Regions from separate parts of the Kitasatospora sp. NPDC114501 genome, predicted to be linked through region 1. Evidence: riboswitches for the same ligand, from Rfam matches in the RefSeq annotation. Region 1 holds a riboswitch; the other holds the start of a gene.
What was found. Region 1 has a riboswitch for thiamine pyrophosphate ahead of thiO (glycine oxidase ThiO). Riboswitches for the same ligand answer to the same signal wherever they lie in the genome.
Positions count from the first base shown of each region.

Region 1 (4,403 bases):
CGGCTCGGCGCGCCGGACCTGGCCGCCCCGGAGGTCGCCGAGCTGCGCGAGCTGGTCGCCCGCAGCGGCGCGCCGGAGCTGGTGGAGCGCCGGATCGAGGAGCTGATGCGGCAGTCGCTGGCCGCGCTGGAGGCCGCGCCGCTCGCCGACGAGCGGGCCCGTACGGTGCTGCTGGCACTGGCCGAGGCCGCCACCGTCCGCAAGTACTGACGGACGGCGACGGCCTCGGAGGGGGCCTGCGGACCGGGGCGGTCAGAGCGCGGCGCGCACCCGGCGGGACAGCTCGGCGGCGGCCGCCCGCGGGTCCGCCGCGGCCGTGATGGCCCGCACCACGACGATCCGGCGGGCACCGGCCGCCAGCACCTCGTCCAGGTTGCCGAGGTCGATCCCGCCGATCGCGAACCACGGCCGGTCGGTGGCCTGCTTCGCCGCGTACGAGACCAGGCCGAGGCCCGGGGCCGGGCGGCCCGGCTTGGTCGGGGTCGGCCAGACCGGGCCGGTGCAGAAGTAGTCCACGCCGGGCTCGGCGACCGCCGCGTCCACCTCGGACTCGGCGTGGCAGGAACGGCCGATCAGCACGTCCTCGCCGAGGATCGCCCGGGCGGCCGCCACCGGCAGGTCGTCCTGGCCGAGGTGCAGCACGTCCGGCCGGGCCGCGTGGGCGACGTCGGCGCGGTCGTTGACGGCCAGCAGCCTGCCGTGCCGGCGGCAGGCGTCGGCGAAGACCTCCAGGGCCTCCAGCTCCTGCCGGGCCTCCAGGCCCTTGTCGCGCAGCTGGACGATGTCCACCCCGCCCGCCAGCGCCGCGTCCAGGAACTCGGCGAGGTCGCCCTGCTCCCGACGGGCGTCGGTGCACAGGTACAGCCGGGCGTCGGCGAGCCGCCGGCGCCGCGTGTCCGCCGCCATCAGATCAGCATCGCCTGGGCGCGGCGCTTCACCTCGGTGCCACGGTTCTCCCGCAGCGCCTGGATCGGGCTGCCGGGCAGCGACGGGTCCTCGGTGAAGAGCCACTCCAGGATCTCCACGTCGTTGTACCCGCAGTCCCGCAGCACGGTCAGGGTGCCGGACAGGTGCTTGACCAGGCCCGCTCCCTCGATGAACGCCGCCGGGACCTGAAGGGACCTGTTCGGCCCGCGCCGGACGGCGATCAGGCCGCCGTTCTTGACCAGGTCACGCACCTCGGTGACCCGGACCCCCCACTGCTCCGAGATGTCGGGCAGGTACATCCAGTCGGTGACCAGGGCTTCAATCTTGCTTTCGATCTCACTCACGCCACCAGATTGCCACCTCCACAGCCCGCCGCGCACCAGGCACTACTCCGCGACGGCCGACTTCAGGGGCACCGCCGGGTCCGCCGCGCGGGCCGGATCGAGCGCGGTTCCGCGCTCGATCAGCCTGCGCCCCTGGGTGAGGTCACGCGGCCGGTCCACGGTCAGCAGCGCGCTCGGCACCCCGTCGCGCAGCCAGAGCACCGACCAGTCGGCGTCCTGCGGGCCGCCGCGCCGGACCAGCTCGTCGCCCTCGGCGTGCCGGCCGGCGTACTGGACCATCCGCCCGAACTGCTCGGACCAGAAGTACGGCACCGGGTCGTAGGCCGGCGCGTCCGCGCCCAGCACGGCGGCGGCCACCGCCTCGCCGGACCGCAGGGCGTGGTCCCAGTGCTGGACGGCCAGCCGGGCCCCGGCCCGGGCCGAGGGGTAGCTGACGCAGTCGCCCGCCGCGAAGACGCCGGGCACCGAGGTGCGCAGCCGCCCGTCCACCACGACGGCGCCGGTCGGGTCCAGCTCGACTGCGGAGCCGGCCAGCCAGCCGGTCGCCGGGCGGGCCCCGATGCCGACCACCACCTCGTCGGCGGGCAGGTGCGAGCCGTCCGCCAGCACCACCGCGCCGGGCTCGACGGCGGCCACGCCGACCCCGCAGCGCAGGTCGACCCCGGCCTCGGCGTACCAGGCGGCCATCGCCGAACCGATCTCCGTCGGCAGCGCGCCGGGCAGCGGCGCCGGACCGGCCTCGACCACCGTCACCGCGCAGCCCGCCGCGCGGGCCGCGGTGGCCACCTCGGCGCCGATCCAGCCCGCGCCGACCAGCACCAGCCGCAGCCCGGGGCGCAGCAGCGCGCGCAGCGCCAGGGCGTCGTCCAGGGTGTGCAGCAGGTGCGCCCGCTCGGCGCCGGGCAGGGCCCGCGGGACGGCGCCGGTGGCGATCACCAGCGAGCCGTACGGGAGGTCGCCGCCGTCGGTGTGCAGCACACCGGGGGTCAGGCCGGTGGCGCGGCGGCCGGTGAGCAGCTCGATGTCGAGCTGCCCGTAGTCGATGTCCAGGGCGGTGGAGTCGGTCTTGCCGAGCAGCACGTCCTTGGAGAGCGGCGGCCGGTCGTACGGCGCGTGCGGCTCCTCGCCGACCAGCACGATCCGCCCCCGCCGGCCGCCCTGCCGCAGCTTGAGGGCGCACTGCGCCCCGGCCAGCCCGGCTCCGACGACGACCACCTGATCCGTTCCGCTCAGCTCTGCCACGCCCGTCACTGTACTCAGCCGCCGGCCGGCGGCCGCGGGCTGTCCCGCCCCCGTCCACCCCGTGTACGCGCCTTCGGCCGGGCCGACCCCCGGCGTTAAGGTGGGAGCACCACACGGGAGCCCGGCGTACCGGGCTGAGAGGCGGGCTGGCACGGCCCGCGACCGTCCGAACCTGATCCGGGTCATACCGGCGAAGGGAGAAGAGCAGCCTTGTCACGCTTGCCACCGGGCGCCCACGCCGACGTGCTGGTGATCGGCGGGGGGATCATCGGCCTCGCCGTCGCCTGGCGCGCCGCCCAGCGCGGCCTGCGGAACGTGACCGTGGTCGACCCGTCCCCCGGCGGCGGTGCGGCCCGGGTCGCGGCCGGGATGCTCGCCCCGGTCACCGAGCTGCAGTACGGCGAGGAGCCGCTGCTGCGCCTCGGGATGGCCTCGAACGAGCGGTACGCGGCCTTCGCCGCCGAGCTCACCGAGGCGAGCGGCGGCCAGGACACCGGTTACCGCCGGTGCGGCATGCTCGCCGTCGCGCTGGACTCCGACGACCGCGAGGAACTGCGCGAACTGCACGCCTTCCACCAGCGGCTCGGCCTGGACTCGGCCTGGCTGACCGGCCGGGAGGCCCGCCGGCTGGAGCCGATGCTCGCCCCCGGCGTGCGCGGCGGCCTGCACGTGGCCGAGGACCACCAGGTGGACGGACGCCGACTGCTCCGGGCCCTGGTCCTCGCCTGCGAGCGCGCCGGTGTCCTGGTCCACCGGGCCGAGGCGGTCGAGCTGCTGGTCGCTGACGGCCGGGCGACCGGCGCCCGCCTGAGCACCCGGGAGACCGTGACCGCCGACCGGATCGTGCTCGCCGCCGGCCCGCACAGCCACCGGCTGCCCGGCCTGCCCGAGGGTGCGCTGCCCGCGATCCGCCCGGTGAAGGGGCAGGTGCTGCGGCTGCACGTCCCGGACGCCTACCGCCCGTTCCTGTCCCGCAACGTCCGCGCCGTCGTCCGCGGCCGGCACCTCTACCTGGTGCCCCGGGAGAACGGCGAGCTGGTGGTCGGCGCGACCACCGAGGAGCAGGGCTACGACACCACCGTCACCGCCGGCGGGGTGTACGAACTCCTCCGCGACGCCCACGAGTTGGTCCCGGGCATCACCGAACTCCCGCTGCTGGAGACCTCGGCCGGGCTGCGTCCCGGCTCGCCGGACAACGCCCCGCTGCTGGGCCCGACCTCGCTGCCCGGGCTGGTCGCCGCCACCGGCCACTACCGCAACGGCGTGCTGCTCACCCCGGTGACCGCCGACCTGGTCTCCGAGTACCTGGCCACCGGCGAAGTCCCCGAGCTCGCAAGGCCGTTCACTCCCCTTCGCTTCTCCCCCGACCGCTCCACGACGAAGGCCCCCGCATGACCGAGACCACCCGGCACGAGACCGCCCGGAACGAGATCGCCCTGACCGTCAACGGCGAGCCCCGCCGGGTGCCCGCCACAACCACCCTCGCCGAGGTGGTGGCCGCCGTCAGCGCCGCCAACACCGGTGTCGCCGCCGCGCTCAACGAGGCCGTGGTGCCCCGCGGTTCGTGGCCGGGGACGGCGCTGAACACCGGCGACCGGATCGAGATCCTCACCGCCGTCCAGGGAGGCTGAACCATGGCCGACGACCTTCTGACCATCGCCGGGACGACCTTCTCCTCCCGGCTGATCATGGGCACCGGCGGCGCCCCCAGCCTGGAGGTCCTGGAGCGCGCGCTGCTCGCCTCCGGCACCGAGCTGACCACCGTCGCGATGCGCCGGGTCGACGCCTCCACCCAGGGCTCCGTCCTGGACGTGCTGACCCGCAACGGCATCCGGGTGCTGCCCAACACGGCCGGCTGCTTCACCGCCGGCGAGGCCGTGCTGACCGCCC
Region 1 covers NZ_JBVKDS010000001.1:604,092-608,494, reverse strand. Annotated here, with positions in the region: gene ACZ7RU_RS02850 (polyprenyl synthetase family protein) at 1-210, shown strand, start outside; gene thiE (thiamine phosphate synthase) at 253-906, opposite strand; gene ACZ7RU_RS02840 (Rv2175c family DNA-binding protein) at 906-1,271, opposite strand; gene ACZ7RU_RS02835 (NAD(P)/FAD-dependent oxidoreductase) at 1,314-2,522, opposite strand; TPP riboswitch at 2,617-2,729, shown strand; gene thiO (glycine oxidase ThiO) at 2,724-3,908, shown strand; gene thiS (sulfur carrier protein ThiS) at 3,905-4,144, shown strand; gene ACZ7RU_RS02820 (thiazole synthase) at 4,148-4,403, shown strand, end outside.

Region 2 (4,403 bases), on a different contig from region 1:
CTCCGGGTCGGTGCTGGGGCGGCCGGTCTTCCAGGCGCCGAAGTCGTACGCCTCCAGCTCGGCGAGGGTCATGGCCGAGACGGTGCCCCGGCCGTCGGAGACCCGGCCGATCCGGCGGTCGTGCACGCAGACCAGCGCGCCGTCGGCGGTGACCCGGACGTCGCACTCCAGTGCGTCCGCGCCCTCGTCGAGCGCGCGCCGGTAGGCCGCGAGGGTGTGCTCGGGCAGGGCGTGGGAGGAACCGCGGTGGGCGATCACCTGGACGGGCGGCACGGTGCGCGCCGCCGTCGAGGACAGGTCTGGGCTGGTCACAGGCCCAACGATAGGTGGCGCAGGTGAAGCGCGGACGAAGACGGTCCCAACCTGTGGGGCCGTCTTCGTCCGCCGCTTCGCCGGTCGTTCCCGGTGCCGGGCCCGGTTCCCTCAGCGCCCGGCCCGGTTTCTCCCGGCGTCAGGCCCGGCTTCTCTCAGCGCCCGGCGGTGCGGCGGCCGAGCGGGGTGAGCGCCCAGGTGACCAGCGCCGGCACCACGAAGGCGAACAGCGAGGCCGAGGTCCACTCCTGCGGGCTGAAGTGCAGCGCCTCCCGGGCGGAGGTCCAGAAGTCCGTCCACCAGCCGGCCACGTTGGTCGGCGCGATGAACTGGTAGACCGCGAAGCCCAGCACCCACGGCAGCAGCATCAGCCAGCGGGACGGCGCGTCGGCGGAGAGGTTCCAGCCGCGCCGGCCGGCGCCGAGGAAGTAGTCCACCGCGAGCACCGCCAGCAGCGGCACGAACACCGAGCCGATCAGCCCGAGGAAGCCGTAGTAGGTGTCCGTGAACTCGTCGATCCGCAGCGCCAGCACGGTGGTCAGCGCGCCGATCGCCCCGGAGAGCACCCGGCGGTCCACCTTCGGCAGCAGGTTCTGCACCGACATCGCGGTCGAGTACACGTTGGCGAAGGACTGGTCGGTCTCGCGCAGCACCAGCACCAGCAGGAACAGCCAGCCGGCCCAGACCCCGAGGAAGGAGTCGAAGATCCGGTTCGGGTCGCCGTCCGACTGGAGCAGCGCCATCAGGCCGAGCACGTAGCACCAGACCTGGGCGACCGTGTAGCCGGAGAAGCTTCCCCAGAACGCCGAGCGCGGGGTGCGCGAGTGCCGGGTGTAGTCGGCGGCCAGCGGGACGAAGGAGGCCGACACCGCGATCATCGCGTCGGTGGCGCCCAGGAAGCCGTGCCAGTTGCCCGCGCCCGGGTCCGGCACGCCCTGGCGGCCCAGCTGGACGGTGAGGTACACCATCGCCACCGCGACCGCCCCGGCGACGAAGCGGCGCAGCACCGCGATCGAGCCCAGCGGCCAGATGGTCAGCGCGGTGGTCAGCGCGCCCGCGAGCAGGACGAACAGCCAGCGGTAGCCGGTGGTGTGCGCGACGGTCTGGGCGCCCGCCGAGATGGTCAGCAGCTCGAACACGCCCCAGCCGATGCACTGGACGATGTTCAGCACCGTCGGCAGGTAGGACAGCCGGGTGCCGAACAGCCCGCGCAGGTTCGCCATCGCGGGGGCGCCGGTCCGGGCGCCGATCAGCGAGGCCACGCCGAGCATCGCGGTGCCGACCGCCGTACCGACCGTGATCGCGGTCACCGCGGCGGCCAGCGACAGCTCGCTGCCGGGGGCGCCGAGCACGGTGGCGGCGGTGGAGAAACCGATCAGGCTGACGCCCAGGTTCATCCAGAGCGCGAAGTGGTCCCGGAAGCGCAGCGTGCGCGGCGGCTCGGTGTCCAGGACCAGGGGCGCTTCGACGTGGTCGGGGTGCTCCAGGACGGCGGTCGCGCCCGGAGCCGAGGTGTTCGGACCGGGAGCGGGGGCGTTCGCGCCCGAAGAAGAGGATGGCGAAGCAGGCGGCATGGCCGATACTCCCTACGCCGGCATTACCCGGACAGGTTCCGGCGGTCAGCGCCCCCTCGAACGGCCGTCACTCGCGTGGCGTACGGTCGACATGCGCACTCTCAGCCTGGTGGGTCCAAGCTCCCGCGTGTCAGTTTGGAGCGACAGGCTAACCGGCACGGGGGCGAACACCCAAGGCCGAGGGCGTGCGGACCGCATCGCGGGACGCCCGGCGGGGGAGGGGAGCCTCGGCCGTCGGTGCTGGTGCCGGTCCGGCGTCGATGCTGGTGCCGGTGTCCGTGCCGGTGTCGGTGCCGGCTAAGGATTCTTATGAGTTCTTCAGAGGGGTCCTTACGGCAAACGAATCGACAATGCGAAAAACTATGGTCCTTGGTTCTGCCAGCTATGGAGGTCGTCCGTGAGCACCGAGCGCGAGGTTGGGCCCACCGGGCCGCAGGGGGAGCAGCCCGCCGGCCTGGAGGCGGCCGAGTCCGCTTCCGAGGGCCCCGCTCAGGGCGGGCACAAGCCGACCATGGCCTTCCGGCGGGTGCCGGAGGCGGGCGCGGCCGAGGCCGCTGCCGTCGAGGCGGCTCCGCCCGCCGACGCCGTGCCGGCCGAGGGGGTCCAGGCGCCGGGTGTTCCGGCGGAGGGCGGTCACAAGCCCACCGTCGCCTTCACCAAGGTGCCCGCGCCGGAGGCCCCCGCCGTGGCCGCCGCCGAGGAGCCGGCCGTCGACCCGGCCACCGGCTACATCGACGCGCCGCCGCCCGTCCTGCCGCCCGCCCCGCAGACTCCGGCGGCCCCGGCCGCCGCGCCCGCCGCCCCGGCCCTGCCGCCGGCCGGCAACCCGTACGCCACCCCGACCCACGGCGTCCCCGCCGCCGGTCCGCACGAGGGGTACGGCGCCGCCCCGGCCGTGCCCGCCGCCCCCGCCGCGCACGGCCACCACCCCTTCGGGGCCGGCCAGCCGCTCGGCGGCTGGGGACCCGCCCACGACTCCACCTCCGGCGGCGCGGGCTACCCCGGCGGCCCGGCGGGCCCGCTCGGCTACCCGGCGGACTACCCCGGCGGTCCGGGCGGCCCCGGCGGCCCGCGCAAGAAGCGCGGCGCCCTGGTCGCGCTGATGGCGGCCGTCGCGCTGGTCGCCGGTGTGGCCGGCGGCGTGCTCGGCGTGACCGCCGTCAACGGCTCCGACAGCAGCAGCTCCGCGAACGACCACCGCAGCACCACCGTCCAGGCCAGCGACACCCAGAAGAACGAGCCCGCCCCCGGCTCGATCGCCGCCATCGCGCAGAAGGCGCTGCCCAGCGTCGTCACCATCAAGGCGCAGGGCAACGGCGAGTCGGGCACCGGCACCGGCTTCGTCTTCGACACCGAGGGCCACATCCTCACCAACAACCACGTGGTCGCGCCGACCCTCAGCGGCGGCAAACTGACCGTCAAGTTCGCCGACGGCAGCTCCTACGGTGCCTCCGTGCTGGGTCACGCCGAGGGCTACGACGTCGCCGTGATCAAGATCGACAACCCGCCCAAGAGCAAGCTGGCCCCGCTGCCGCTGGCCGACTCCGACAAGGTCAACGTCGGCGACGCCACCGTCGCGATCGGCGCGCCGTACGGCCTGGAGTCCACCGTCACCAGCGGCATCGTCAGCGCCAAGGACCGCCCGGTGGCCTCCGGCGACGAGACCGGCTCGCAGGCCTCGTACATGAACGCCCTCCAGACCGACGCCTCGATCAACCCCGGCAACTCCGGCGGCCCGCTGCTCGACTCCGGCGGCGCGGTGATCGGCATCAACTCGGCGATCCAGTCCAACGCCTCGTCCAACGGCCGGGCCGGCAGCATCGGCCTGGGCTTCGCCATCCCGATCAACCAGGCCAAGTGGGTCGCGGACACCCTGATCAAGACCGGCAAGCCGGTCTACGCCAAGCTCGACGTGCTGCGCAACGACGACTACAAGGGCGACGGCGCGCAGATCCAGACCAAGGACATCCAGGGCCAGCCCGCCGTCACCCCCGGCGGCGCGGCCGACAAGGCCGGCCTCAAGCCGGGCGACGTCATCACCAAGCTCGGCGGCGTCCCGATCGACAACGGCCCCGCCCTGGTCAGCCGGATCTGGACGCACAAGCCCGGCGAGATCGTCGACGTCGAGTACACCCGCAACGGCCAGACCTTCAACACCAAGGTCACGCTGGCCGAACGAGTCGGCGACCAGCCGTGAGCCCGGCCCGCGCCCAAACGTGTGCGCCGAACCCCGCCGGACCCGTTAGGCTGACCTCCGCCTGGAGAGCTGCCCGAGCGGCCTAAGGGAACAGTCTTGAAAACTGTCGTGCGGTGACCCCGTACCGTGGGTTCGAATCCCACGCTCTCCGCCGGTAGGGAACCACCTGCTCAGGGCGGGTGCCGAGATCGTTCGGCACCCGCCCTCGGTGTTTCCCGGGGGCGGTGGGCGGCCGGGGTTGACCCTGACACGGTGGCAGGGGGTGGAGTGGTCGCACCATGTTGAACATCGGAGACTTCGCCAGCCACGGCCGGGTGTCG
Region 2 covers NZ_JBVKDS010000008.1:74,867-79,269, reverse strand. Annotated here, with positions in the region: gene ACZ7RU_RS16475 (glycerophosphodiester phosphodiesterase) at 1-312, opposite strand, end outside; gene ACZ7RU_RS16470 (purine-cytosine permease family protein) at 468-1,886, opposite strand; TPP riboswitch at 1,879-2,023, opposite strand; gene ACZ7RU_RS16465 (S1C family serine protease) at 2,284-4,083, shown strand; tRNA gene ACZ7RU_RS16460 (tRNA-Ser) at 4,147-4,234, shown strand; gene ACZ7RU_RS16455 (MerR family transcriptional regulator) at 4,362-4,403, shown strand, end outside.
Region 2: linked by a shared signal. The riboswitch ahead of ACZ7RU_RS16470 (purine-cytosine permease family protein) and the one ahead of thiO (glycine oxidase ThiO) in region 1 are both predicted to bind thiamine pyrophosphate.